4 regions of the Streptomyces sp. DSM 106670 genome follow, and region 3 is predicted to be linked to each of the others. Evidence: riboswitches for the same ligand, from Rfam matches in the RefSeq annotation. Region 3 holds a riboswitch; each other region holds the start of a gene.
The links. A riboswitch is a leader RNA that binds a small molecule or an ion and turns the genes downstream of it on or off. The one in region 3 is predicted to bind cyclic di-AMP.
Positions count from the first base shown of each region.

Region 1: another riboswitch for cyclic di-AMP. It lies ahead of ACSMXR_RS23160 (C40 family peptidase); the one in region 3 lies ahead of ACSMXR_RS17015 (M23 family metallopeptidase).
Region 2: another riboswitch for cyclic di-AMP. It lies ahead of ACSMXR_RS03425 (C40 family peptidase); the one in region 3 lies ahead of ACSMXR_RS17015 (M23 family metallopeptidase).
Region 4: another riboswitch for cyclic di-AMP. It lies ahead of ACSMXR_RS28675 (M23 family metallopeptidase); the one in region 3 lies ahead of ACSMXR_RS17015 (M23 family metallopeptidase).

Region 1 is NZ_CM147704.1:5,194,868-5,200,269, forward strand. It holds gene ACSMXR_RS23145 (GNAT family N-acetyltransferase) at 1-132, opposite strand, end outside; gene ACSMXR_RS23150 (C40 family peptidase) at 174-1,253, opposite strand; gene ACSMXR_RS23155 (hypothetical protein) at 1,479-1,832, shown strand; gene ACSMXR_RS23160 (C40 family peptidase) at 1,907-3,103, opposite strand; cyclic di-AMP (ydaO/yuaA leader) riboswitch at 3,102-3,268, opposite strand; gene pcrA (DNA helicase PcrA) at 3,526-5,402, shown strand, end outside.
Region 2 is NZ_CM147704.1:827,508-832,909, forward strand. It holds gene ACSMXR_RS03415 (ATP-dependent Clp protease proteolytic subunit) at 33-638, shown strand; gene ACSMXR_RS03420 (hypothetical protein) at 676-990, shown strand; cyclic di-AMP (ydaO/yuaA leader) riboswitch at 1,371-1,535, shown strand; gene ACSMXR_RS03425 (C40 family peptidase) at 1,539-2,009, shown strand; gene ACSMXR_RS03430 (LysE family translocator) at 2,070-2,717, opposite strand; gene ACSMXR_RS03435 (LysR family transcriptional regulator) at 2,792-3,733, shown strand; gene ACSMXR_RS03440 (ATP-binding protein) at 3,799-4,230, opposite strand; gene ACSMXR_RS03445 (helix-turn-helix domain-containing protein) at 4,467-5,333, shown strand; gene ACSMXR_RS03450 (DUF397 domain-containing protein) at 5,347-5,402, shown strand, end outside.
Region 3 is NZ_CM147704.1:3,838,693-3,844,094, forward strand. It holds gene ACSMXR_RS17010 (aldo/keto reductase) at 1-701, opposite strand, end outside; gene ACSMXR_RS17015 (M23 family metallopeptidase) at 890-1,924, opposite strand; cyclic di-AMP (ydaO/yuaA leader) riboswitch at 1,937-2,088, opposite strand; gene ACSMXR_RS17020 (PP2C family protein-serine/threonine phosphatase) at 2,299-3,522, opposite strand; gene ACSMXR_RS17025 (MerR family transcriptional regulator) at 3,665-4,411, opposite strand; tRNA gene ACSMXR_RS17030 (tRNA-Met) at 4,519-4,592, opposite strand; tRNA gene ACSMXR_RS17035 (tRNA-Lys) at 4,859-4,932, opposite strand; gene ACSMXR_RS17040 (DEAD/DEAH box helicase) at 5,140-5,402, opposite strand, start outside.
Region 4 is NZ_CM147704.1:6,456,881-6,462,282, reverse strand. It holds gene ACSMXR_RS28690 (bifunctional acetate--CoA ligase family protein/GNAT family N-acetyltransferase) at 1-1,245, opposite strand, end outside; gene ACSMXR_RS28685 (HPr family phosphocarrier protein) at 1,342-1,623, shown strand; gene ACSMXR_RS28680 (GntR family transcriptional regulator) at 1,795-2,502, opposite strand; gene ACSMXR_RS28675 (M23 family metallopeptidase) at 2,681-3,496, opposite strand; cyclic di-AMP (ydaO/yuaA leader) riboswitch at 3,510-3,678, opposite strand; gene ACSMXR_RS28670 (M16 family metallopeptidase) at 3,903-5,273, opposite strand; gene ACSMXR_RS28665 (M16 family metallopeptidase) at 5,300-5,402, opposite strand, start outside.

The sequences.
Region 1 (5,402 bases), 1.4 Mb from region 3:
GATCGCGTAGTTGGCGTACTTCAGCTCCCAGTCCGGGTTGTGCCGGACGGTGAACGGGCCCACCCGGTAGTGGTCGGGGGAGCGCAGCGTGAGCGTACGGGCGTAGTCCTGGACGGCGTTCGCCATCGTCATACGGGAGTTCCTTCGGCGGGAGGTGAGGTCGGCGCCGGGGACTATGCCACCCGGGTCGCTCCGGCGAAAGGCATGTGGTCGATGGGCGCGATGCGGACCGGTGCTCCGGGGCGCGGGGCGTGGATCATCTGGCCGCCGCCGATGTAGAGGCCGACATGGCTGATCCCGGAGTAGAAGAACACCAGGTCGCCGGGGGCCAGTTGGGAGCGCGGGATGCGCTGTCCGGCGTTGATCTGGGTGTAGGTGGTGCGGGGCAGGCTGACGCCCGCCGCCTTCCAGGCCGCCTGGGTCAGGCCCGAGCAGTCGAAGGCGTTGGGGCCCGTCGCGCCCCAGACGTACGGCTTGCCGATCGCCCCGTGGGCGAAGGCGATGGCCTGCCCGGCGCGGGAGCCGGGAGCGGCGACCGGGCCGCTGCGGGCGGTGGAGCGGTCGGCGTGGGCCGGGCCGCCGCCGTGCCGGGCGTCGGCGGAGCGTTCGTAGGCGGCGCGCTCGTCGGCGGTCAGGGTGTCCAGCAGCCTGCGGGCGTCGGCCAGCTTGGTGCGGATCGCGGTGCGGTGTTCGCGCAGCTCGGTGCGGCGGGCGGCGAGGCGCTCGGTCTCCCGGTCGGCGGCGGCCTTGACGCGGGTGATCTGGGAGACCTGCCGCTTGATGTTCCGCAGCAGACCGCTCTGGCGGTCGCCCGCCCGGTCGAGGTAGGAGGCGCGCTGCAGATAGGCGTCGGGGTCGGAGGAGAGCGCCAGTTGCAGGGCCGGGTCCAGGGTGCCGCCGCGGTACTGCGCGGTGGCCAGCGAACCCAGGGCGTTGCGGGTGGTGTTGAGGCGGTCGGTGCGGCGGGCGGCCTCGTCGGTCAGGGCCTCGACCTCGCGGGTGGCGGCGGCCGCCTTCTCCTTCGCCCCGTTGTACTTCTCGGTGGCGACCTCGGCGTCGTGGTAGAGCCGGTCGACCTTCGCCCTGACCTGGTCGGCGGTGGGGGCCGGTTCGGCGGGGGTCGCGCCGGCCCCGGTGACCGAGCCCGCGGTGGCGGCTCCGGCGAGCGCCAGGGTGGCGGCGGTGCGGGCAGCAGGGCCGGTGAACGGGCGCTGCTTGGGTTTTCGGTGGGCTGACCTGCGGTGCGCTGCCACGGGGGCGGCATCCTTCCTGTCGGCTGGCCGCCGGGGGATACCGGCGGGTCCGTGAAGGACGCTAATCCGGGCGCGGAGAAAAGAGTCGCCATGACAGCTATTGCCCTGATGTGACGTTTCGCCGGTCACTCATGATCGAAGTGATCGGGGAGGGCGTGCCCCCCTGACGAGGAAGGCTTGCCTCACTGAAAGGTAAAACCTTGGCCATGGCTAGGCTCCCGAGCCATGGACGTACTCATCAATGTCTTCGTCGGCCTGCACATCATCGGCATCGCCTCCCTGCTGGGCGGCTTCCTGACGCAGATGAAGGCCATGGGGTCGGGGACCGCCCGGTTCACCCCCGCGATGCTGCACGGCGCGCTGACCATGCTGGTCACCGGCATGGCACTGGTCGGCCTCAACCAGGCCGACGACCAGACCGTGAACAACGTCAAGATCGGCATCAAGCTGGCGCTGCTGGTCGTGATCCTCGCCCTGGTCTACGTCAAGCGCGACGAGGAGAAGGTCGACAAGGGCGCGTTCATCGCGGTCGGCGCCCTCACGACCGTCAACATCTTCATCGCCACGGTCTGGACCTGAGGCCGGACCACCGGACCTGAGGCCGAACCACGGCCTTCCGGGGGCGGCCGCTCACCGGCCGCCCCCGCCCTGTGTCACGCCGGGCGCACGCTCCCGTAGATCGGCATGTAGTAGATCGACTCCTCGCGCACGTTCGCACCCGGCTTCGGGGCGTGGATCATCATCCCGTCGCCCTTGTAGATGCCCACGTGGCTGATGTCGTCGTAGAAGAAGACCAGGTCACCCGGCTGCAGGTCGGACGTGGCGACCCGGGTCCCGACCTTCACCTGGTCCCAGGTGGTCCGGGGCAGGGTCACACCCGCCTCCCGCCACGCCGCCTGCGTCAGCCCCGAGCAGTCGTAGCTGGAGGGGCCCGTCGCGCCCCAGACGTACGGCTTCCCGATCTGGGCGCGGGCGAAGGCCAGCACCTTCTCCGCCTTGGCGGCGTAACCGCTGCCCGTACCGGAGCCGGAACCCGAACCCGTGCCCGTACCGGAGCCGGAGCCCGTGCCCGAACCGCCGCCCGACTCCTTCGCGGCCTCCTCGCGAGCCTTCTCCTCCGCCTCGGCCCTCTCCTTCGCCTCGGCGGCCTGACGGGCGGCCAGCTTCGCCGCCTTCTCCTTGGCCTCGGCCTCCTTCTTGCGCTCCAGCTCCGCCAGCCGCGCCTTCTCCTCGGCGGTCAGCCGGGACAGCAGGCCGCGGGCCTCGGTGAGCTTGGTCTGCACGTCCTTCTTGCTGGAGGCGAGCGTGGCCTGCGTCTCGGTCAGCGTCTCCAGGCTCTTCACCGCCTCCGCGCGCTTCTTCGCCGCCGAGGCCTGCTGCGTACGGAAATCGGTGACGGCCTTCTGCTGCCGCTCCGTCGCCCGGTCCATCAGCCGGCTCTGGTCGAAGTACCCCTGCGGGTCGTCCGCCAGGAAGAACGTCGCCGTGGGCGCGATGCCGCCGCTGCGGTACTGGGCCGCCGCGTAGGAGCCCAGCGCGCGGCGCGCCTCGTTGATCTTCTCGGTCCGCTTCGCCACGTCCGCGAGCAGCGTGTCGACCTTCTTCTGCTGCGTGGCGGAGGCGGCCTTGGCCCGGTTGTACTCCTGGGTCGCGGTGCCCGCCTGCCGGTACAGGGCGTCGACCTTCTTCTGCACTTCCTCGATGGCGGGCTTCGGCTCCGCGGGCGCGGCCGTGGCGCTCTGCGTGGAGAGCAACGTCACGGAGGCCAGCGCGGCCGTCGTCAGCCCGACGGCGGGAGTGGTGGTGCGCACCTTCGTGCGCGGCTTGCGATGCGATGCCAAGACCGGCATCTCCTTCCGTGGACCGCCTACCGGGTTAGCTGTCGGGTTCGGACGGAACGGAAGGCTGTCCTACGGTCCGGATGCGAGGTCACGGACCGATTCACCCCGGTTCTGCGTGTGGGTCCCCGGTTCCGAACTGCCTGGAGGGCAGGACGGATTCGGCAGAGGTGTCCGTTAGGCGCGGTTCGCCTCAGGGAGGTACGGATCACCTGACCGAGCACGCTAGCCAACCCGTGGCACCGCTGGGAAGCACGATGAGCGATATGCCCGATACATTTTCGTGACCTTTTCGGATCGAGGGCTCCGCACCCCCTCCGACCGGGCACTTCTTCACGGAACGTGGACGTCCGCTCTCCGTGCGTAGGACCGGGGTCACCGCTTCCGGGCTTCGGCGGAAGGTTGTCAGTCCGGCCGCCTAGACTCGGTAGGCGATGAGCAGCCTCTTTGACGACAGTTTCCTGACCGGCCTCCAGCCCGCGGAGGACGGCCCCCCGCCGCCCCCCGAGGACCACGCGCCCGAAGCGGTGCCGGAGGGACTCTTCGAGGGCGTCTACGACGCGCCCCCGCCGCCCCGGGACGGGTACTACCGGGACGGTCACCCGCGCCCGGTGCTCGACTCCGCCGCGCTGCTCGACGGGCTGAACACCGAGCAGCGCGCCGCCGTCGTGCACGCCGGATCCCCGCTGCTCATCGTCGCCGGGGCCGGCTCCGGCAAAACCCGGGTGCTCACCCACCGCATCGCCCATCTGCTGGCCGAGCGCGGCACGCACCCCGGGCAGATCCTCGCGATCACCTTCACCAACAAGGCCGCGGGCGAGATGAAGGAGCGCGTCGAGCAGCTGGTGGGCCCGCGCGCCAACGCCATGTGGGTCATGACCTTCCACAGCGCGTGCGTCCGCATCCTGCGCCGCGAGTCGAAGAAGCTCGGCTTCACCTCGTCGTTCTCGATCTACGACGCCGCCGACTCCAAGCGGCTGATGGCCCTGGTCTGCCGCGACCTCGACCTGGACCCCAAGCGCTACCCGCCGAAGTCCTTCACCGCCAAGGTCTCCAACCTCAAGAACGAGCTCATCGACGAGGAGACCTTCGCCGGACAGGCAGCCGACGGCTTCGAGAAGACCCTGGCCCAGGCGTACGCGCTCTACCAGGCCCGCCTGCGCGAGGCCAACGCCCTGGACTTCGACGACATCATCATGACGACGGTCCACCTCCTCCAGGCCTTCCCGGACGTGGCCGAGCACTACCGCCGCCGCTTCCGGCACGTCCTCGTCGACGAGTACCAGGACACCAACCACGCCCAGTACACGCTGGTCCGTGAGCTGGTCGGCCCGGCCGGGGAGAACGACGCGCCCGCCGAGCTGTGCGTGGTCGGTGACGCGGACCAGTCGATCTACGCCTTCCGGGGCGCGACCATCCGCAACATCCTCCAGTTCGAGGAGGACTACCCCAGCGCCACGACGATCCTGCTGGAGCAGAACTACCGCTCCACGCAGACGATCCTCTCCGCCGCCAACGCCGTCATCGAGCGCAACGAGAGCCGCCGCCCGAAGAACCTCTGGACCAACGCCGGCTCCGGCGCCCGCATCACCGGCTATGTCGCCGACACCGAGCACGACGAGGCGCAGTTCGTCGCCGACGAGATCGACCGGCTCACCGACGCGGGCGACGCCAAGGCGGGCGATGTCGCCGTCTTCTACCGCACCAACGCCCAGTCCCGTGTCTTCGAAGAGATCTTCATCCGCGTCGGCCTGCCCTACAAGGTCGTCGGCGGCGTGCGCTTCTACGAGCGCAAGGAGGTCCGGGACGTCCTGGCCTACCTCCGGGTCCTCGCCAACCCCGAGGACACCGTCCCGCTCCGCCGTATCCTCAACGTTCCCAAGCGCGGCATCGGCGACCGCGCCGAGGCGATGATCGACGCCCTGTCGATGCGCGAGAAGATCTCCTTCCCGCAGGCGCTGCGCCGCGTCGACGAGGCGTACGGCATGGCCGCCCGTTCCTCCAACGCCGTCAAGCGCTTCAACACGCTGATGGAGGAGCTGCGCACGATCGTCGAGTCCGGCGCCGGACCCGCCGTCGTGCTGGAAGCCGTCCTGGAGCGCACGGGCTATCTCGCCGAGCTCCAGAGCTCCACGGACCCGCAGGACGAGACCCGTATCGAGAACCTCCAGGAACTCGCCGCCGTCGCCCTCGAATTCGAGCAGGAGCGCGGCGAGGAGGAGGGCGCGGGCACGCTCGCGGAGTTCCTGGAGAAGGTCGCGCTCGTCGCCGACTCCGACCAGATCCCCGACGAGGACGAGGACGGCTCCGG
Region 2 (5,402 bases), 3.0 Mb from region 3:
ACGGATGGCCGGTTCCACGAGAGAGGCACGCCATGATCCGCCCCGCCGCCCGCTACGTACTGCCCGAGTTCACCGAGCGCACCGCGACCGGGACCGGGACGCTGGACCCGTACTCCAAGCTGCTGTCCGAGCGGATCGTCTTCCTCGGGACCCCGATCGACGACACGGCGGCGGGCGACCTCGTCGCCCAGCTCATGTATCTGGAGCACGCCGATCCGGACCGGCCCCTGTCGCTCTACATCAACTCCCCCGGCGGCTCGTTCCAGGCGATGGCGGCGGTCTACGACACGATGCGGTTCCTGACCTGTGAGGTGGAGACCTTCTGCCTGGGGCAGGCGGGCTCCTACGCGGCGGCTCTGCTGGCGGCCGGGGCGAAGGGGCGGCGACATGCGCTGCCCGGCGCGCGGGTAGTCATTCAGCAGCCCGCACTGGAGGAGCCGATGCGGGGCCAGCCGTCCGACCTGGAGATCCACGCGCGCGAACTGGTGCGCACCCGCGAGATGTTCGCGGCCATGCTGGTCCGGCACACGGAGCAGACCGCGGAGCGCATCACCGCCGACATCGAGCGCGACACCATCCTCGACGCGAAGGCCGCCCTCGCCTACGGGCTGGTCGACCACGTCGTGGAGAACCGCTGACACTCCCGGCCGGCGTACGACGTGAGGTGAACCGCCGATGGAACCACCCGAGTTCCCGCCCCTGCCCGCACTGACGCGGGCCGAGGGCGAGTTCGTCGACTGCTATCTGGCCGTGCTCGACCAGGTGGGCCGGATCAATCCGGCCCACGGCGGCGACACCTACAGCGCGCTGCGGGCCGCCCAGGCCCTGGCCTCCCGGGCGGCGGCCCTGCGCGACGCCCTGGCCCTGATGCACGAGCGCGGCGAGTCGCGGATCCACGCCGCCACCCTGGCGCGGGCCCTGCGGGTCCTGGACGGGGAGCGCAGGGCCGGCCGGGTCGCGATGCCGCCGCCGGTGACTGACCCTCGGTGAACCGACGCGCCCGGCGCACCGGGAGCGCCTTACGGGAGCGGACCGGTCGACCCGCCGCACGACACGCCCGATCGCGCGATCACTTTTCCTCGCTCGTTCGGCGTAGGCGATCACCCGCGCGAGCGACGGCCCAACTTGCGTTCCGCGCGCGACCCGTACTCGAAATGTTTCGTTTCGTCGCTGGTGCGAGGGTGTGCGCCCGGCTCACGGGCGAGCGCGAATCCGACCTGTCCACCTGAATGGATCAGTGGTGAGGAGACTCACAAACCGCCGTTTCAGCTCGGAAATCCGGCACCGGGTGCGTCAAGATCCCTGGGACGACAAGCCCCCGCCACCGCGGCGGGGCGGTCCGGGCGGACGCCGAGTCCTGCCGCCGCCCGGATGACTGGTCGACAGAAGTGGATCGGCAGGAGTGGAGGACCCGAGCACAACGGGCCGACCGGGAGACCGGGAAGCCCTCGGGGTGAAGCCGCGTCGAGCGGCCGGGCAACTTCGCCAGCCCGAACCCGACAGGTCATCCTTCACAGGCGGCTGACGAAGGGTTGCGCATGTCTGCGCAGGTTCATGTCCCGTCTCTGTTCGCCCGGGTCGGCACGGCCTCGGTACTCACTCTGGCCGTGACGTCCACGATGCTGGCGCCCGGCCTGGTGAGCGACGCCGAGGCCGCCACCCACTCGACGAAGGCCCTGAAGGTCGCCGCGTCGAAGAAGGGGGCTCCCTACAAGTACGGAGCATCCGGCCCCAGTCGCTTCGACTGCTCGGGGCTGACGCTGTATTCGTTCAAGAAGGCCGGGAAGAAGCTCCCCCGCACCGCACAGCAGCAGTACAACAAGACCCGCCATATCCCCAAGTCGCAGCGCAAACGCGGCGACCTCGTCTTCTTCCATTCGGGGCGCAGCGTCTACCACGTGGGCATCTACGCCGGGGCCGGGAAGATCTGGCACTCCCCCAAATCGGGGGACGTGGTGCGACTGGCGAAAATCTGGTCCAAGAGCGTCTGGTACGGACGGGTCCGCTGACCCACCGACCGGACGCTCTTTCCGTGCGGACGCTCCTCCTCGCGGAAAGGGCGTCCGGTCTCAGCGCAACAGCGGGCCGGTGACCAGCGCGAGCCCCAGACCGGTGAGCGCCACACCGCTGCCGCCCTCGATGGCGCGGGCGGTACGCGGGCGGCGCAGCCACCGGCCCAGCCGGTCCACGAGCAGGGCGACGGCCGGAAACCAGATCAGCGCCAGCACCACCACGAGGGCCGCGAGCAGCAGGGTCCTGGGCAGCGGCGGCTGACCGTGGGGCACGAACTGCGGCAACAGGCTGAGGAAGAGGACCGGGGCCTTCGGGTTGAGCGCGTTGGTCAGGAACCCCTGGCGCAGCGCGCGCCCGAACTCCCGGGGCACGGGCCGCCCCGGCGCGTCCTCGGGCGCCGCGTCGCCGCTCCCCGGGCGGCGACGCCGGATCGCGTACAGCGCGCTGATCCCGAGGTAGAGCACGTACGCGCCGCCGAGCAGCTGGACGGTGCGGAAGAGCACCGGCATCGTCACGAGCACCGCGGCGAGTCCGGCGACCGCGAGCGCGGTGTGCACCAGCAGACCTCCGGCGACGCCGAGCGCGGTGGCCAGGCCGGCGGTGCGCGAGGCCAGGGCGTTGCGTACGACGACGGTGAAGTCGGCGCCGGGCAGCGCGACCATACCGGCGGCGACCCCCGTGAAGGCGATCAGTTGTGCGTCCATGAGGTCCACCTTGGACCTGCGGAGCCTTTAGCGTGTACTTGCAATCTTCTGGGTCTGCCTAAAGGAATGCTTTCATGTACGACCCGACACGGCTCGCGGCACTCGTGGCGGTGGCGGAGGCCGGTTCGATCACCCGGGCCGCCGCCCGCCTGGGCTACACCGCGCCCGCGCTCTCCCAGCAGCTCGCCAAGCTGGAACGGGAGGCCGGGGCGGCGCTGCTGGTGCGCCACCATCGCGGGGCGCGGCTGACGGCGGCGGGCGAGCTGCTGGCGGGCCGGGCCCGGCGGGTCCTGGACGAACTGGACCAGGCGCGGCACGAGCTGGCGCAGCTGGCCGGGCTCTCGGGCGGCAGACTGCGGGTGGGCACGTTCACGACGGCCGGGATCCATCTGCTGCCGCCGGTCCTGAGCGCGTTCCGGCGGGCTCATCCGGAGGTCGAGCTGGCCGTCGCCGACTACGAGCCGCCCGGCGGGATCGCCGCGGTGGTCGCGGGCGAGGTGGACCTCGCCCTGACGCACGCCTACGAACCGGCGACGACGGGTCCCACGCCGGTGGGCGTTCTCGTCGAACCCCTGCTGGTCGAGGAGCTGGTGCTGGTCACCTCGGTGGGCCACCGGCTCGCCGAGGGCACCGGACGGCTGCCGGTCACCGAACTGGCCGGGCGTCCGCTGATCAGCAGCGCGCCCACCCATCCGCCCCGGCGCGGCGTCGAGAACGCGCTCGCCGAGGCCGGGGCGACGCCCGCGGTGGTCTGCGAGTCGCCCGGGTACGCGCTGGTGTGCGCGCTGGTCAGCGCGGGGCTCGGGGTGGCGGTGGTGCCGGAGATGGTCGCCTCGATGGCGGCGGCCCCGCTGTCGGTCCGGCGGCTGGAGCCGGCCTCGTTCCGCCGGACCATCTCGGTCGTGCACCGGGGCGAGCGGTCGACCGCCGCGGCCGCGACGCTGCTCGCACTGCTGCGCAGCGGATTCGGCCGGGGAAGCACGGCCCAGGCGGCGAACCGGCCCCCGCAGGGCTGATCAGCCCTGGACCTGCCCCCGCCGCCGGCTCTGCGGGGCGGGGGCGGCCCCGGGCTGCTCCGGGATCAGCCCTGGACCGGGACGACCCACGGGAGTGCGATCCAGACCGTCTTGCCGCCCTCGGCGGTCGGGGTGACCTGGAGCCGTCCGCCGCGCTCCTTGGCCAGCGCCCGGATGATGACCATGCCCCGGCCGTTGTCCTGCCGTACCGCGGCGGGCAGTCGCTGGGGCCAGCGAGGGTGACTGTCCGTGACGCCGACGTACAGCTCCTCGTCGCGTTCGAGGCGCAGATCCACGGTGAAGGTGGGCGACTGGCCGAAGGTGTGCTGGACGGCGTTGGTGGCCAGCTCCGAGATGATCAGCCGGATGGTGTCGGCGAACTCGGTGTCGTCGGGCAGGCCCCATTCGGCCAGGGTCCTGGCGACATATCTGCGGGCCGAGGAGACCGAGGCCGGATCGCTCGGCAGAGTGACGGTTGCTTCCTGATGGTCTGCCATGGCGACGCCGTCCCTTTCCCGCCCCGGCCGACCGGCGGTCGGCCAGGATTGTGCTTCGCGCCAGACTGCCATTGATGCAGCTCCCTGTAACGGCGTTCGGCCAAGATATGCATATATCTGTCGCTCGAAGCGGTGAATTCAGGACCCGCACGGCGTGGACGGACGGCACACTGGCCCCTCTGCGGGCCGCTCCGGCGACGGACCGGCCCTTCCCGACAGCAGAGAAGGAGACCGGCATGCTGCACGGCCCCGTCGTCCGGCGGCGCAAGCTCGGTGAGGAGCTGCGGAGCCTGCGCCACGCCTCCGGGCTGACCAGCCGGGACGCGGCGCGGCTGCTCGGCTGGCACCAGTCGAAGGTGAGCCGTATCGAAACGGGCGCGAGCGGGGTGACGCCTGCCGATGTGTCGCGGCTGCTGGACGTCTACGCGGTGCGCGACACCCAGTTGCGCTCGCTGCTCGAAGTCCTCGCGGGGTCGGCGGGCGGCGGCGGTTCGGGCTGGTGGCACGCCTACCGGGGGCTGATCCCACCGCAGTACCGCGACTTCATCAGCCTGGAGTCGCAGGCCAGTACGGTCCGCACCCTGGAGACCTCGGTGGTGCCGGGACTGCTCCAGACCGCCGGGTACGCCCGGGCCGTGACCCGCGCCTCCTTGGACGGGTTACCGGACGGCCGGCTCGACTCCCTGGTCGAGGTCCGGCTGACCCGTCAGCGGGTGCTGCGCGCGAGCCCGCCGCTGCGGTTCACCGCCGTGCTGGACGAGGCGGTGCTCCATCGCGAGGTGGGCGGTCCCGAGGTGATGCGGGATCAGTTGCATCATCTGATCCAGGTGTCCCAACTGCCGCATGTGCAGCTCCAGTTGCTGCCGTTCTCGGTCGGCGGGTACATCGGGCTCACCGGCCCTTTCGTTATTTTCTCCTTTCCGAACATTTCTGATCTGGACGTGGTCGTTCTTGACCACTTGACGAGTAGCCTCTATCTGGAGCGAAGAGAAGACCTGGAGGCGTACAGCTCGGCCTTCCGCACCTTGCAGGCTCACGCGTTGTCGCCCGAGCGGTCGCAGGACCTCATCACCGAGATCAGACGCAGCTTCAGACGCAGCTAAGGGGGCCGCCGCCATGTCGGACCGACTCGCACCGCCCGTTGCACCGCCGCCGTCGTCGTCCGTGAGTCC
Region 3 (5,402 bases):
GCGGACCGGGCGCTCTCCACGGTCGTACCGGGGCGGTACTTGCCGGTGAGGAAGCCGGAGGCGAGCGCGTAGTACGGGACGGCGGCGAGGCCGGCGGCGGCCGCGGTGTCCTGGAGCTCGCCCTCGTAGGTGTCGCGGGAGACCAGGTTGTAGTGCGGCTGGAGCGCGACGTACCGGGCGAGGCCCTCGCGCTCGGAGAAGTCGAGGGAGGCCCGCAGCCGCGCGGGGCTGATGTTGGAGGCGGCGATGTGGCGCACCTTGCCGTCCTTCACCAGCTGGTCGAGGGCGGTGATGATCTCCTCGACCGGGACGGTCTCGTCGTCGAAGTGCGTGTAGTAGAGGTCGATGTGGTCGGTGCCGAGCCGGCGCAGCGAGGCCTCGGCCGCGCCCTTGACGGTGCCGGCGGACAGACCCCGGAAATCGGGGTGGGCGCCGGCCTTGGTGGCGACGACGACGTCGGACCGGTTGCCTCGGGAGGCGAGCCACCTGCCGATGACGGTCTCCGACTCGCCGCCCCGGTTGCCCTCGACCCAGGAGGAGTAGGCGTCGGCGGTGTCGATGAAGTTGCCGCCGGCCGCGACGTACGCGTCCAGGACCGCGAAGGACTGCTCCTCGTCCGCCGTCCAGCCGAAGACGTTGCCGCCGAGGGCGAGGGGGAAGACCTGGAGGCCGGAGGTGCCGAGAGTGCGCGCAGAAGTCATGTGAGGGTTCAACAGGCCGGGGCGGGGGCGGTATTCCGTCGCCGCGCGGACCGGAGCGTACCGGCCGGGCCGGCCGCCCCCGGACAGACCGGCAGCCCTGACGTCGGGGGGGTGTGCGTCAGGGCTGCCGGGGTTTCGGGGTGGGGTGACGACGAAGGACGTACGCCGTCAGCCGGAAGGCCCGGGTCTCAGACCGAGAGGCCCTTGCTGTTCAGCCAGGCCATCGGGTCCATCGCCGAACCGCCCGCCGTGCGGACCTCCATGTGGAGGTGCACACCGGTCACATTGCCGGTGGCGCCCATACGGCCGATGGTCTCGCCGGTGGTGACCTTCTGGCCGACCGAGACGTCGATCGAGGACTGGTGCGCGTACCAGATCTCCGTGCCGTCATCGAGCTGGAGCACCGTGCGGTAGCCGTACGAACCGGCCCAGCCGGCCGACGTGATCGTGCCGCCGTGCACGGCCTTGATCGGCGTACCGGCCGACCCGGCGAAGTCCAGACCGGTGTGCTGGCCCGAGGACCACAGGGCGCCGGACTGACCGTAGGTCGAGGTGATCGTGTACGAGGAGGTGGGCAGGGAGAAGCTGGCGGCGAGCTTCGCTAGACGCTCGGCCTCCTTCTTCTTCGCGGCCGCTTCCTCCTCGGCCTTCTTCTTCGCGGCGGCCTCGGCCTCGGCCTGGTCCTGCTGCTTCTTGGCCTCCTGCGCCGCCTTCTCGGCCGCGGCCTTCTCGGCGGCGGCCTTGGCCTCGGCGTCGGCGCTGGCCTGCTGCTGCTCGGCCTGCTGGAGGATCCGGGCGCGCAGGGCCTCGCCCGCGTCGGTGGCGCCCTCCTCGGCCTCGGCGGTGGTGAGGCCGGCGGTGGTGAGCGGCGCGGCCGCGGCGACCGGGGCGGGCTCGGCGGCGTCCGACATGAAGGACCCGACGCCGGGAAGGGACTTGGCGTCGGGGAGGTTGTCCGCGATGGAATCGGGAAGAGAGATGGAGACCGGGGCCTTGTCCTGCGCGGTGGCCATGCCACCCGCACCGACGGCCGCTATGACGCCGACCCCGAGGACGGTGGAGCTACGGGCCAGACCACGCTGCTTGGCTACGCGGTGCCTGCCGCGCACGGGCCGGATGGACTCCTCGGTGGGATTCCACTCCTCCCAGGACCGCTCCGCGTCACCGAAGGTGTCGGCACTGAAGGGTGACGGGGCCTCAGGGGCAGGCTTGTTGGACGCCACGTGGGCGCACTCCTTTCCTTCCTTCTCGCCTACCGGGTTAGCTGACGGGTTCGGAGCAGGAAGGTCTCCTACGGGCCCCTCCGTCTCTCACGAGACGCAGGCGTCCGATTCACCCCATGTAGGTGGTTCCCCGGTTCCCTTGCGGGATTCGGCGCTCGCGCGCGGTGTCGCCTCTGACGACGACTGGGACAACCGCGCTGCGTTATCGAACGTTAATAGACACCCGGGCCCGATTCCAAGCTGTTCCTGTTGATCATTAAGGGACACAGCAGGGATGTACGGGTCACAAGCGGGCGGAATCGGGCGACTTGACCGCGGCTCAGCCACACCCCTTTTTCTGACGGTGTGTCAAATGTTATGCGGAGCGGTGCCCTTCAGTTACGCACCGTGTCATCGCCCCGGCCCACGATCTTCACCGTCGTCCGGCGCACCGGCTGCCCCTCCGCCGGCCGGCCGACCGCGAGCAGCGCCATGTCGTCCGTGGTCCGCCCTCCGGTGTGCAGCCGTACGTCGTCGGTCAGCGCCGACAGCAGCTCCTCGGGGCCCGGGAAGATCCGGCCGCGCAGCCGGGCCGCCGGATCGTAGAAGACCCCGTTCGCGTCCCGGGCCTCCGACAGCCCGTCCGTGAACGCGAGGAGCGTCGCCCCGGCGGGCATCTCCCACTCGTCGGCCCGGTCCGGCCACACCCCCAGGTCCATCCCCAGCGGCAGCGCGGGCATCGAGGGCGCCAGCACCTCCAGGGCGCCGTCCGCGTGCAGGAGGATCGGCTCCGGGTGGCCGCGGTTGACGAGGCGCAGCGAGGCCGAACCGGGCGGGATCTCGGCCAGTACGGCGGTGATGAACCCCTCCATGACGTCCAGCCCGTACCGCCGCGTCCCCTCCCGGGCCAGCGCCCGCTCAAGACGCTGCGCCACGCCCTCCAGCGAGCGCTCCTGCTCGGCGGCCTCCCGGAACGCCCCGATGATCACCGCGACCGCCTCGACGGCGCCGAGCCCCTTGCCGCGTACGTCGCCGACCACCAGGCGTACGCCGTACGGGGTGTCCGCGACGGCGAACAGGTCGCCGCCCACGAACTCGTCCGCCTGCGCCGCCTCGTACCGCGCGGCCACCTGGAGCCCGCCGATCCGCTCGGCCGGCGTCGGCAGCACGGCCCGCATGGCGGTCTCCGCGATCACCCGGGCCGAGGCCAGCTGCTCGTTGCCGCGCCGCACGACGCCGTTGATGACGAGGGCCAGCGCCGCGGCGGTGAGCACGGTGATCATCTCGATGACCGGGACGACCTGGGTGGACGTCCCGTCGGAGAGCCGCATCGCGATGACGGAGATGACCGCGGCGATGCCCGTGCGGACGGTCCTGGAGCGCGAGAAGAACGGTGCGGCGATCAGCGGGGCCGCGACGAACAGCGGGACGGCGGTGAAGTTGGGCGGGGCCAGCGAGTCGAAGAGCAGCCCGCCGATGATCAGCAGGGCGGGCAGCATCCGGACGAACCGCCGGGAACCCCGGCCGCCCGGCGTCACATCGCCTCCCGGGGAGCCGAACACCGCACGGCCCACGGCGTCGATGCTCCCCGCCGTGCCGCTACGCCGTCCTTCGGCCATCCCCACCTGTGCACTCCTGCCCGGTCCACCCACGGCTGCGGACGGTACCGCGCCCCGTCCAGGCTTCCCGGAGCCGCGCCGAGCGGCGACTCCGCATCGGCCGAATAGGGGGAAGCGAACGGAGTGCCGGCCTTTCCGGGGGTCAGTCGGAGAGCCGGTGTTCCGCGTAGACCGTCAGTGCGTCCCGTACGAAGGCGGCGGTGCCGTCCCCGTAGCGATCGTAGTTCTTTCCGAAGCGCGGATCGGCGACATACATCTCACCGAGCCCGATCACGTACGCACGGCTGGGCTCCTTGGCCGAGGACAGCCAGGCGCAGTGCCGCCGGGCGATGTCCTGCGCCTCGGCCCCGTCGGCGGCGAGCCCGGCCTCCCTGGCCCGCCCCCAGTCGCGGGCGATGGCCTCGTGCTCGTCCTGGAACGCCTTCTTCTCCCGGTCCCCGAGCGAACGCCACCAGCGGTCGCCCTCCTCGTACGCGTCCCGGCCCCAGCGCTCGGTCACCTCCTGCTCGTGAGCGGTGTGGTCGAAGCCGTCGAACACCTCATCGGCCATGAGTTCCATCCCCTCCAGGGTCTTGTGGAGAGTGGTCCGCACCGAGGCGATCTGCCGCCCGATGCGCGCCTGCTCCTGTTCGAGCAGGCGCAGATGCGCCCGCAGCGCCACGGCCGTGTCCCGCTGCCCCTCCAGCACGTCCTTGATGGCGGGCAGCGAGAGCCCGAGCTCCCGCAGCAGCAGGACGCGCTGCAGCCGGACGAGGGCGTCCTGGTCGTAGTAGCGGTAGCCGTTGCTCCCGATCCGGCTCGGCGCGAGGAGACCGAGGTCCCCGTAGTGCCGGAGCGTGCGGCTCGTGGTGCCGGCCCGGCGGGCGATTTCCTGAATGGACCACTCCATGCCGGAAACGCTAGATCTTTACGCTGCGTCAAGGTCAAGCGTCCTCGGCCGGGCCCCGGAAACGACTCGGGCCCGGCACGCTGTGCGTGCCGGGCCCGGGCCTTCAGTAGCGGGGACAGGATTTGAACCTGCGACCTCTGGGTTATGAGCCCAGCGAGCTACCGAGCTGCTCCACCCCGCGTCGGTAAACCCAACTCTACGGCATCGGAGCGGCCGCTCCGACCACTTTTCCCGGGGGCCGCGTGACCCCGGTCGCATGCGCCGCCGCCGAGGCAGCCCCACCCGGACGGCGGGAAGCTCCGCCTGGACCTGCCGACCGGCCGTCAGGTCCAGGGCGTCAGGTCGGAGAAGGAGGACCGGGAACGGCAGAGGGCCTCGGCCGGCGGAAGCCGGTCGAGGCCCTTCTGACAACTCTCGGGGCGGAGGAGCCCTCCGCCCCGCGATCGGTAGGCCGTGTGGGACTCGAACCCACAACCAACGGATTAAAAGTCCGCTGCTCTGACCAATTGAGCTAACGGCCCTCGACTGATCACCCCACGAGCATAGCCCGCCCGGTCCCGGCATCCGATCCGGTATCGGTGTCGGGCCCGTCGCGGCTTCCGGAGAGCGGGCTTCCGGCTGCCCGGGACAGCAACAGGGCCCGTACGTCACCGAGTCGGTTCGGTGGCGTACGGGCCCTGCCGGTCTGTCAGGCGGACCTGCTCGGCCGGGTGTCGGCCGGGCGGGGGTCAGCCGTTGCGCTTCCAGCGCGGCTTGTCGTCGCGGCGGCCGAAGGAACCGGTGTTGGTGCCGGTGTTGGCGCCGCGGTGGTCGTCACGACGGCCGGTCGGGCGGTCGCCGCCGCCGGAGCGGAAGCCGCCGGAGGGGCGGTCGTCGCGACGGTCACGGTTGAACGGGCGGTCGCTGCCACCGGAGCGGAAGCCGCCGGAGGGGCGGTCGTCACGGCGGTCGCGGTTGAAGGACGGGCGGTCGTTGTCACGACGCTCGAACG
Region 4 (5,402 bases), 2.6 Mb from region 3:
GTCCTCGAAGGAGTACTGGAGGAAGTCGTTGCCGGAGACGTCGGCCCGGTTGCCCGCCGAGATGAAGGAGGACAGGCCCGCGCCGCGCCGGTGGAGGCCGGAGAGCAGGGCGATGCCGATCGCGCCGGACTGGGTGAACAGACCGATCCGGCCGCGGGCGGGCGACTCGGGGGCGAGCGAGGCGTTCAGCCGGACGGACTCGGCGGTGTTGATGATGCCGAAGGCGTTCGGGCCGATGATCCGCATGCCGTACGAGCGGGCCTGGCGGACCAGTTCGCGCTGGAGCTCGCGGCCGTCGGCGCCCCGCTCGGCGTAACCGGCGGAGAGGACGACCAGGCCCTGGACGCCGTGCTCCCCGCAGTCGGCGACGGCCTCGGGCACCCGGTGGGCGGGGACGGCGATCACGGCGAGGTCGACCTGCTCGTCGATCTCGCCGAGCGAGCGGTGGGCCGGAACGCCGTCGAGGGTGGCGAGGCCCTCGTCGAAGGCGCGGTTGACGGCGTAGGTACGGCCCGTGAACCCGGCGGCCAGGAGGTTGCGCAGAACCGTGCGGCCCACCCCGCCGTGGTTGCGCCCGGCGCCGATGACCGCGACGGAGCCGGGGGCGAGGAGGCGCTGCACCGAGCGGGCCTCGGCGCGCTGTTCGCGGCCGCGCTGGACGGCGAGGGACTTCTCGGTGGGTTCGAGGTCGAGGGTGAGGTGGACGGAGCCGTCCTCGAAGCTGCGGCGCTGGGTGTACCCGGCGTCCCGGAACACCTTGATCATTTTGTTGTTGGCGGGGAGCACCTCGGCGGCGAAGCGCCGGATGCCGCGCTCGCGGGCGACCGCGGCGATGTGTTCGAGCAGCGCCGAGGCGACTCCGCGGCCCTGGTGGGCGTCCTGGACGAGGAAGGCGACCTCGGCCTCGTCGGCGGGCGCGGAGGCGGGGCGGCCCCGGTCGTCGATGCGGTCGTAGCGGACGGTTCCGATGAACTCGCCGCCGATCGTGACCGCCAGTCCCACCCGGTCGACGTAGTCGTGATGGGTGAAGCGGTGCACGTCCCGGTCGGATAGGCGGGGATACGGGGCGAAGAAGCGGTAGTACTTCGACTCGTCGGACACCTGCTCGTAGAAGCTGACCAGTCGCTCGGCGTCGTCCGTGGTGATCGGCCTGATGCGCGCGGTGCCCCCGTCGCGGAGCACCACGTCCGCTTCCCAGTGGTCGGGGTACGCGTGATGCGGACTCTGCTCCGGCGTGGGCTCCATGGCCAAAGCCTACGGCCGGACAGGAGGCCGGGCACAGCACCACGCACTGCATGAGAGACTGGTCTAGACAACCGTTGATATGTGAAGGGCAGAACCATGGCTGAGCGCCGCGTAAACGTCGGTTGGGCCGAGGGCCTGCACGCCCGCCCCGCTTCCATCTTCGTCCGTGCCGCCACGGCCTCCGGCGTCCCGGTGACGATCGCCAAGGCCGACGGCAACCCGGTGAACGCCGCCTCCATGCTGGCCGTGCTCGGTCTGGGCGCGCAGGGTGGCGAGGAGATCGTGCTCGCGTCCGACGCGGACGACGCCGAGGCCGCTCTGGACCGGCTGGCGAAGCTCGTCGCCGAGGGCCTGGAAGAGCTTCCGGAGACCGTCTGACCCATGCGACTCCGGGTCCGTCCGGATGCGACCGGCGAAAGAGCCGTGATCCCGTGAAGGGATCACGGCTCTTTCGCTTTCGGGAATGATTCGGGAAAGAGTCGCACCTCGATAATGCGGGCAGCCTGAATGGCGCACCGGAATTACTTCTCTTTGTATACGGCTCTTTTGTTAATGCCGGACGCCCGCAGTGTTTACGCCGTGTTGCGAACTTCTCACCGGCGGAACGGCGGCGGTGCGACGCCCAGCGAGATCCGGGCGGCGGAGCCGGTGGGCGCCGGTGGCGCGTTCCGCGTGCTGGGCGGTCAGCGCCCTCGCCCGCTCCGCGTCGCCGCGCGCCACGGCGTCCACGATCGCGCCGCGCTCGGCCCAGGCGTCGACCGGACGGGCCGGCTGCTCGACCGCGTACATCCAGGCGATCTTGTGCCGGAGCTGGGTGAGCAGCGCGATGAGGCCGGGGCTGCTCGACGCCTGGGCCAGGGTCTCGTGGAACCAGCCGCCCAGTGAGCGCAGATCCTCGCCCTCGCCCCGGCGGGCCCGCTCCTGGCCCAGCCTGACCAGACCCCGGAGCACCTTCAGATGGGCCTCCGTGCGGCGCTGGGCGGCGCGTGCCGCGCCCAGCGGCTCCAGGAGCATCCGCAGCTCCAGGAGGTCGGCCGCCTCCTGCGCGGTGGGTTCGGCGACACAGGCGCCGGCATGTCTGCGGGTGACCACGAAGCCTTCGGACTCCAGGGTGCGCAGGGCCTCGCGGACGGGGACGCGGGAGACCCCGTAGCGACGGGCCAGCAGCTCCTCGGTGAGGCGGCTGCCGCGCTCGTAGACACCGGAGACGATGTCGTCACGGATTGCCGTGCATACCGAATGCGCGGGAATGCGCATGTCCGAACCTCCGCCTTGATCCCCGCGAAACGCGGCCGCCCGACGTCTGTTCCGTGACTCTATTGCAATCTGCCGGAATTTCCGATGGCAGGCCGGAATCCATGGAAATCTTGAGGCCGGAATTGCCGAAGGCCCCGGCGGGTGCCGGGGCCTTCGGGCGGGGTCGCGCACAGGCGGGTCAGACGTTCAGACCGTGCGAGCGCAGGTAGCCGACGGGGTCCATGTCGGAGCCGTAGTCGGGGGTGGTGCGGGCCTCGAAGTGCAGGTGCGGGCCGGTGGAGTTGCCGGTGGAGCCGGAGAGCCCGATCTGCTGGCCGGAGGAGACGCTCTGGCCGACGGAGACGCCGATCGAGGAGAGGTGGCCGTACTGGGTGTACGTGCCGTCCGACATCCGGAGCACGATGTTGTTGCCGTACGCGCCGCCCCAGCCGGCCTCGACGACCGTACCGGCGCCTACCGCGACGACGGAGCTGCCGGAGGCGGCCTGGAAGTCGACGCCGGAGTGGCTGCCGGAGGACCAGAGCGCGCCGCCGGTGTTGTAGCCGGTGGTGACGTGGGAGCCGGCGACCGGGAGGTGGAAGGCGTTGAGCCGGGCGCGCTCGGCGGCGCGGGCGGCACGGGCCTTCTCCTCGCGGATCTCCTTGGCGCGGGCCTCGGCCTTGCGCTCGGCCTCCGCCTTCGCCTTGGCCTTGGCGGCCTTCTCGCGGGCCTCGGCGGCGGCCTTCGCCTTCGCCCTGGCGACCGCCTCGGCCTGCTGCTTCTGGGCCTGGGCCTGGGCGTCGATCTGGTCGGCGAGGGTGGCGTCGAGGGAGATGGCCTGGGTGAGGCCGGTGTCGGCGACCTTGGCGGCCTCGGTGTCCGCGGCGAGGGCCGGGGAGGACAGCGAGCCGAGGACTCCGGTGGTGGCCAGGGCCGCGATGCCGGCGGCCTGGGCGCCGCGACGCGTCAGACGGCTCGGGGCACGGTGCTTCCCGGTGGCACGGGTGAACGCCATGGAGAGGCTGATCCTTTCCTTCCTTCTCGCCTACCGGGTTAGCTGACGGGTTCGGAGCAGGAAGGTCTCCTACGGATCCCCGCGCCGGTTCACGGCACGGGCCTCCGATTCACCCCAGGGACTGCGTGTGGGTCCCCGGCTCCCCAGGCTCGCGCCTGACGGGGACTCGGCGATGACTGCCCGGCGCCGCGGATGCGGCATACGGGTGACGGACAGCCGGGCCGACGCTAGGCGGGGCGACTTCCCATCACCAAACGGACAGGGGGATTTGTCGCGCATCCCACAGGGCAGACAGGCAACCTCTCCAACAAAAGGGAGCGAAGCTCACCAATAGGGCAAAAAGGGAGGACCCCGGCGAACTTCCGTCCGTCGGGGTCCTCTTCGCGGCGGTGTGCCACGGATGCCGTCAGCCGGTGACGACGGACACCTCGCCGATGCCGAGCGCCTTGACGGGCTCCTCGATCCGCGCGGCGTCACCCACGAGGACCGTGACGAGGCGGTCCACCGGGAAGGCGTTGACCACGGCGGCGGTCGCCTCCACGGTGCCCGTCTCGGCGAGCCGGGCGTAGAGGTCGGCCTGGTAGTCGTCGGGGAGGTGCTGCTCGACCTGGTCGGCCAGCGTGCTCGCGACGGAGGCGGCGGTCTCGAACTTCAGCGGGGCGACGCCCACCAGGTTCTGCACGGCCGTCTCGCGCTCGGCGTCGGTCAGCCCCTCGGCGGCCAGCGTCCGCAGAACCTTCCAGAGGTCCTCCAGCGCCGGTCCGGTGGACTCCGTGTCCACCGAGCCGCTGATCGCGAGCATCGCCGCGCCGCCCGAGTCGGGGCCGCTGGAGCGCAGCACCTGGGCGAAGGCGCGTACGCCGTAGGTGTAGCCCTTCTCCTCGCGCAGCACCCGGTCCAGCCGGGAGGTGAGGGTGCCGCCCAGGCAGTACGTGCCGAGGACCTGCGCGGGCCACACGCGCTCGTGCCGGTCGGCGCCGATCCGGCCGATCAGCAGCTGGGTCTGGACCGCGCCGGGGCGGTCCACGATGACCACACGGCCGGTGTCGTCCGCGGTGATGGGCGGCACCGGGCGGGCCTGGCCGGCGTTGCCCGACCAGTCGCCGAGGGTCTCCGCCAGCAGCGCGTCCAGGTCGATGCCGGTCAGGTCTCCGACGATCACGGCCGTCGCCGTGGACGGGCGGACATGGGCGTCGAAGAAGGCGCGCACGGTGGCCTGATCGATCCGCCGGACGGTCTCCTCGGTGCCCAGGCGCGGGCGGGACATCCGGGCGGTGGCCGGGAACAGCTCCTTGGAGAGCTGCTTGGCGGCGCGCCGGGACGGGTTGGCCTGCTCGTGCGGGATCTCGTCGAGGCGGTTGCCCACCAGCCGCTCGATCTCGCTCTCGGCGAAGGCCGGGGCCCGCAGCGCCTCGGCGACCAGGCCGAGGGCCTTGGCCAGCCGGGAGGCCGGAACCTCCAGGGAGACCCGGACACCGGGGTGGTCGGCGTGCGCGTCGAGGGTGGCGCCGCAGCGCTCCAGCTCGGCGGCGAACTCCTCGGCGCTGTGCTTGTCGGTGCCCTCGGAGAGCGCCCGCGACATGATCGTGGCCACGCCGTCCAGGCCCTCGGGCTCGGCCTCCAGCGGCGCGTCCAGGAAGATCTCCACCGCGACGACCTGCTGGCCGGGGCGGTGGCAGCGCAGCACGGTCAGCCCGTTGGGCAGGGCGCCGCGCTCGGGCGCCGGGAAGGCCCAGGGGCGGGCCGTGCCGGCGGTGGGCTGCGGGTGGAACTCCATGGTTACTCCAGTCACGGCGGCGTCGCTCACTTGGCCGCCCCCTCGTGCGCGTCGCTGCCCTCGGCGCCGTCTTCGCCCTCGTCGGCCTCGTCGGCCGGTTCGATGGGCTCGTACACCAGCACCGCCCGG